DNA from 3 places in the Companilactobacillus heilongjiangensis genome. Region 3 is predicted to be linked to each of the others. Evidence: predicted binding sites of a transcription regulator. Region 3 holds the regulator's gene; each other region holds the start of a gene.
What was found. Region 3 encodes NrdR, which represses ribonucleotide reductase genes. Its sites were predicted from a motif close to ACACNATATATNGTGT; they were not measured.
Positions count from the first base shown of each region.

Region 1: the regulator NrdR is predicted to act here: its motif matches at 1,554-1,569, upstream of pnuC (nicotinamide riboside transporter PnuC).
Region 2: the regulator NrdR is predicted to act here: its motif matches at 1,522-1,537, upstream of nrdH (glutaredoxin-like protein NrdH).

Region 1 is NZ_CP012559.1:1,418,355-1,420,633, forward strand. It holds gene JP39_RS06410 (alpha/beta hydrolase) at 1-465, opposite strand, end outside; gene pnuC (nicotinamide riboside transporter PnuC) at 540-1,289, opposite strand; gene JP39_RS06420 (peroxiredoxin) at 1,661-2,224, opposite strand.
Region 2 is NZ_CP012559.1:2,599,500-2,601,778, reverse strand. It holds gene nrdE (class 1b ribonucleoside-diphosphate reductase subunit alpha) at 1-874, opposite strand, end outside; gene nrdI (class Ib ribonucleoside-diphosphate reductase assembly flavoprotein NrdI) at 861-1,235, opposite strand; gene nrdH (glutaredoxin-like protein NrdH) at 1,235-1,465, opposite strand; gene JP39_RS11605 (LVIS_2131 family protein) at 1,735-2,279, shown strand, end outside.
Region 3 is NZ_CP012559.1:1,595,339-1,597,617, reverse strand. It holds gene mutM (DNA-formamidopyrimidine glycosylase) at 1-521, shown strand, start outside; gene coaE (dephospho-CoA kinase) at 518-1,111, shown strand; gene nrdR (transcriptional regulator NrdR) at 1,133-1,606, shown strand; gene JP39_RS07300 (DnaD domain protein) at 1,618-2,279, shown strand, end outside.

The DNA of each region.
Region 1 (2,279 bases), 180 kb from region 3:
AGACTTTGAACCGAACTTTTGGTTGATCATCTTGATCCAATTATTCATGTCCTTACGGTCTTTCCAGCCATAGCCAGCGTACTTACCCTGACTCATGCCAAAAGAACGATTATCGGGTACTAAAACGTTGTACCCAGCTTCATGAAACATCTTCACAGATGAACCCATGTACTTACTTGCACTGCCATAGCCGTGAACGACGACAACAGTCTTGTCAGTTTTTTCTGTAGCCGGCAAATATCTGGCTTTTAACTTCAAATTATCTTTTGTAGTTTGTTCCCAAATATCTTGCTTTTGCTTGAGAAGCCAACGGTCATTTTTTTGCAATGGACCAGCTGCCTTACTAGCATAACCACTTTTACTGAAAGCATAATTGAACATGTAAGCACCGGCACCGATATCGGCAACCAATACTACCCCGACTGTTACTAAAAGAATTACTTTAAGATATTTTTTTAATCGCATAATTTACCCTACTTAAATTATTTCATCGCTTAGTAATTTTAAGCTAATTGGTAAAATAATTGCAACTATAATCTCTAAGCGTTCTCTTGAGAAATCTTTTCATCACGAGCACGGTTAGCACTGGCATCTTTGTGGAACCAGTGAATATGTGAATCAAAGAATGCAATCATATCGTTCATGAAATACATAATGTATGTCAAGAACATAACGGGACTAGCATCACCTTGTGTAGCTGTAATTCCCCAAAGAACGATTGACATGATACCTTGAGCTGTCCAGAAATAATATTGTTCACGGAAACGCAATGTACATAACAAAGCACCTGTGAAACCAATAGCTGCAGCAACGGAATCAGTAATAGGACGAGGACTGATGAACAAATGTGTATCCATCAAGTATAGTAATCCCCATGAAACTAAGAAGAATGCGACTGTATTAAGCCATTTCATACCAGTTAAACCATGAATATGCTTTTCAGCATCCTTGGCCCATTGTGGACTGATCAAAACTGGAATATCCAAAAGAACGATGTAACTAAGTTGTAGAACAACGTCTGAGAAGTTCTTAGCATTGATAGCAACAAAGATATAAATAAGTGCTGAAACTAATCCTAATACACCGTTAAGTGGCTTAGCGTTGGTAATAGCGATAGTACATGTGAAACCTAACACGGCAGCTAACCATGTCCAAATTGCGATGGGTGTAATTGCGTGTGATACGGTTGATGCTGTGATGGCCCCCAAGCCAAACATTAATAGCATGTAACTTCTGAAACTCCAGTGTTTCATTTGTTCAACATACCATCTTGGATCGAAAATACTCATATGTCTCTTCTCCTCTGGATTGAAAACAGAATGTATGATTTTGGCATTTATATTCTGAATCAATCAAATTTTATTTATCCCTCAAACTGTATTTATGAAAAAATATCAATTTAACCGACAGCTAAAATCATACCACCAAATGGAGCATAATTGTTACCAATGATTTGAGATGTAATGGCGCCATATCGCTGTAAAACGCTTACTATACCTACTACGTTAGTAATTTATCATTTGATACAATATGTTGCATTTTCTAATTTCATAACACTATATATAGTTATAACGGTTAAGAACTTTTTTAACATATAGTCATTTGGTAGATGTTTTTAGAAAAAAAAAGACCTCGAGCATTCTCGAGATCGAATTGATTATTAAATTTTACCAACTAAATCAGCACCAGGTTTTAAAGTCTTTTCCCCGGGATGCCAATTTGCAGGACAGACCTTGTCGCCATTCTCAGCAACAAATTGAGCTGCTTGTAGAGTTCTAAGGATTTCTTGAGCATTTCTACCGATACCCATAGCATTAATCGTGTAGGACTTAATAATGCCCTCAGGATTAACGATAAAGACTCCTCGATATGCTTGACCGCTCTCTTCATCTAGAATATTGAAGAAATCAGTTAATTGATGTTTTTGATCAGACAACATTGGATATTCAATCTTACCAATTGTGTCAGTCGTCTCAGCCCATGACATGTGTGAAAATTGGCTATCGACGGAAACTGAATAAATTTCGGCGTTAGCAGCTTGAAAATCTTTGTATGAATCTTGCAAGTCACTTAATTCTGTAGGACAAACGAATGAAAAATCAGCAGGATAAAAGAAGATAACTGACCATTTACCGAGTAAATCTGACTTGCTGACTTCTTTCAGCTCGCCCTTTTGATATGCCTCTAATTTAAAGTCTGGTATTTCTTTATTAATATAGTTCATTTATTAGGCCTCCCTAAATTATGTCTTAATTATATTCTAATCACTGATGCTATGC
Region 2 (2,279 bases), 1.0 Mb from region 3:
ATTTATCAGGTACGATAACGCCGAGTGAAAGAGTCTTAACACGAACCTTTTCGTCAGCGTTTTCTTTTTTAGCAGATAGAAACTCAATAATATCAGGATGGAAAACGTTCAAATAAACGGCACCAGCACCTTGTCTTTGACCGAGTTGGTTACTGTAACTGAAACTGTCTTCCAATAACTTCATAACGGGCAAAACACCGGATGATGAATTGTCGACACCTTTAATAGGAGAACCTGACTCACGCAAGTTCGATAGGGTAATACCAACACCACCACCGATACGTGATAGTTGTAAGGCACTGTTGATTGTTCGACCGATACTGTTCATATCGTCAGTAACTTGTAGTAAGAAACAAGAAACGTATTCACCACGGCGCTTACGACCAGCATTTAAAAATGACGGTGTAGCGGGTTGATAACGCTGAGCAATCATCTCAGTTGCCAAACTCTTTGCGAGATCTTGGTCGCCATTGGCATATAAAAGGGCATTAAAAAGAATTCTCATCTCATAATTTTCAAGATAATAGTTACCATCGTTAGTCTTTAGGGCATATTGATTGTAAAACTTATAGGCTGCCATAAATGATTGGAACTCAAAATGTTGATCCAACAAGTATTGGTAAAGATTTTCGATAAATTCAACTGAGTACTTATCGATAACTGATTTTTCGATGAAGTCACCTTTGATTAGGTAATCTAGGTGGTCTTGGAAAGTATCAAACTTCATCGTATTAGGTTTCACATTTTCGGCAAAGAAGGCTGCAACAGCTTCTTTATCCTTGTTTAGTGGAATTTTGCCATCTACGGGGATGTTGATTTCGTTATTTAATTTGAAATAACTAAGCTTAGTTGCATCGAGGTTATTTAATCCCAATTTCATTCACTACTTTCTGAAAGTTTTCGACATCTTTTTGGGTACCATTGAATTCAAATTGGAAGACAACGGGCACATTTAAACCAGCGGCGATATCCTTAGCCGTATGATTGTAGAGCGTATTGAAGTTACGATTGCCACCACCGGCGACACCGACACAGTTCTTGGCATTGTCTTCATATTGGAGAAAATCGATTACAGGGTCCATCATATCGTCGTCATAAGCAGGCACAATAAGAATAAATGGCCGACCCATTTGATAAAACGGATCGGCATCGGTAATTTCATATCCATCTATTCCCAGCTTATTAACAAAACGCTTTGTTTGACCTGTAATTGAATAATAAGCTAGCTCTTTCATTAGTCCACGAGCTCCTTTAGGCTATCTGGACGGAAACCGACGATTGGGTCCATAGCTGAGTTCATTACGACAGGAACACTTTGGAATCCCTGTTGTTTAAGAGTGGCTAAAAATTCAGGGTCTTGATTGATGTTTCTTTCTTCAAAAGGAACGTTGTGTTCTTTAAGATATCTCTTAGTCATTTTGCATTGCATGCAGTTATTTTTACTATATACGATTGTGTTGTTCATGTTATTACTTCCTCTCAAGTGCTATTCTCAATTAGTATAATCATTTGAAATACGAAACACAATATATTGTATTCGACATAACGGTGAACACACGATATAGCGTGGTTATGCTACCATTATAAAAAGTCGGCAAACGTGTGTACCCACACATTTTTTAGCGTTTCGCATCTCAATTTCAAATAATTTTTCGATTCGTGGTAAAATTAGCGTAATGACTATTATAGAGTTATGAAGTGTGTAAAACAATCAATTTTAGTTGGGAGAAAACTATGAGTTCTTGGAATTTTGTGGGAATTATTGCATGGATTATTGTCATCGCGCTATTAATCTTTGTAGTATTTAATATTAGAAATCGCCATTTAAAAATTTTAGTAGTTAAAAAGGGAAAAATTACTGGAGCAACGATTTTGATGGACTTTGTTGAAATCCTGGTCGTTATTTTTGCTGTCAGTGGTATGTTGTACACGAGTTTGTTTACAAAAGTTGATTTGACTGATAAAAGTGAAGTCGCCGTTTCATATAAGTACGATCCGATGATTGTGCAGACAACCAATGATGGTCAAGGATATTACGTCAAGATCGATAAGAAAGAATCCAATACCGCAACAGATGTCTACCAATATTGGATCAATAATTCGACATTCACAGTTTCCAGTCGAAATGCCACAATCTCAGATGCAACATTGCCATTCACCGTATCAGGCATGCATTTGGATTGGCCAATGAAGAAAATCAAGAAGGCCGATAGTAAGTATCAAGACGCATACGTTATTACCGTTCGTGCCAAGTATAAGAACAACTTCATCAACGGCTT
Region 3 (2,279 bases):
AAAAAATGATTTATAATGATGTTCGAAAATTTGGTCGGATGCAACTGTGGAATACTGACGATTTAGAGAACAATAAGTCGATTCAAAAACTTGGGCCAGAGCCACTTTCAGCTGCGTTTACCTTTAACAATTTGAAGCCTCGTATCATGCGCCATCGCAAGGATATTAAGACTGTCTTATTGGATCAGTCAGTGATGAGCGGTTTGGGAAACATTTATGTTGATGAAGTTTTGTGGAAGGTTAAGATTCACCCTGAAACTCCAGCCGATCATCTGAACGATACCGATATTCAAAATATTATCGAAGTGTCTAATGGAGAAATGGAAAAAGCTATTGCCTCAGGTGGGTCAACGGTTCGTTCATACGTCGATGCAACTGGTCACAAAGGTAATATGCAAAATAGTTTGAAAGTTTACGGTAAGGAAGGGACACCTTGTCCACGTTGTGGAACTGACATTGAAAAAATCAAAGTTGGTGGTCGTGGAACACATTTCTGCCCTAAGTGTCAGGTTATCAAATGAGTAAAATTTACGGACTAACTGGTGGGATTGCTGCCGGTAAATCAACAGTTTTGAAGATGTTTAAGGATCATGGTTTCATAATATTCGATGCTGATTCATTTGCTCGTGAAGTAGTTATTCCCAATTCTATCGGTTTAAAACAGATTGTCGAACAATTTGGGGAACAAGTTTTAAATGCTGATGGAACATTGAATCGAGCTAAATTAGGGTCAATTGTCTTTAGTGACAGTGGTGAATTGGAAAAACTCAATCACATCACACGGCCTTTAATTAAAGAGAAAATTTTACACACGATTGCATTGATTAAGAAATCTACCAGTAAAAGAATCGCAATTTTTGAAATCCAGCTACTATTTGAAGGTGGCTATGAGGATTATTTCGATGGAACTATTAGTCTCTATGAGCGACCAGAAATACAACTGGCTCGACTTATGAAACGAAATAATTTGACTGAAAAGGTTGCCCTTGATCGAATTAATTCTCAAATGTCGATGGACGAGAAGAAGCGCCGTGCTGATTTTGTCATTGATAATTCGGGAGATTTAACGCAACTTAAACAGGAATTTGAAAAGTTAATGTCACAACTTTAAATTGGAAAAGAGGTTGGAATTTTGATTTGTCCACATTGTCATCATGATTCATCAAAAGTTATTGATAGTCGTCCCAGCGATGAAGGACGCGCTATTAGAAGACGCCGTGAATGCGAGAACTGCGGTACCAGATTTACAACATTTGAAAGATTAGAGAAATCACCACTCTTGGTTATCAAGAAGAATGGTAATCGTGAAGAATTCAGTCGCGAGAAGTTGTTACGTGGTATCGTGCGGGCAGCCGAAAAACGTCCAGTTACTATGGACCAAATGAACGATATCGTTGATAAGGTTGAAAATGAAATCAGGGCTAACGGTGAGAGTGAAATTGGTTCACAAATTATCGGTGAGCATGTCATGAAAATTTTAGCCAAGGTTGATGATGTAACTTATATCCGTTTTGCAAGTGTTTATCGTGAATTTAAAGACATGAATAGTTTCATGAAAGAAGTTCAAGAGATGATGGCAAACGGAAATAAAATTGATAAGAAATAAGAGGGATGCCAGTGTCTACAAGTAATTTTGGATCAGAAAAGTTTACACCACTAGTAGGCTATTGGTGTTTGCCCAATGGTCATCTCAATGACGATGACCGCCACGTTTTAACCGATTTATATTTGCCCATTTTAGGAACAGAGGCTTTCAGTCTCTATCTTTTGTTGTGGGAGAAACTGCCTAATAAGGAATTAGTAACTCAACGTAAAAGTCATGCTGAATTATTGAGTCTTTTAGGAATTGATTTGAAACGTTTTTACGAAGCACGCATCAAAGCTGAAGCATTAGGCTTATTGCGGACGTTTGAAAAGAAGGATGACCTTGGCCCATACTACGTGTATCAACTGTTTGAACCATTGTCACCAGATGACTTTTTCAAAGATGATTTGCTAAGTATTTTCTTATATGAACAAGTTAGCGATAGTAAGTATCGTTTATTAGCTGATAAATATGCTCATTCAGACTTGATATTGAATAATTCGCAGGAAATCACCAAAGATTTCTTGGAAGTCTTCCAGTTGAGCAATAGTGATTTGATCAATACGCCTACTGAAGTTAAGAATGCTCAGAATAATTTCACATCAACCGCCAGCGCTCAGAAACCAACTTTGAGTGCTAAGGAAGTTGAACCATTGGATTGGGAACTCATATCTGATCGAATTCAACAGTTGTA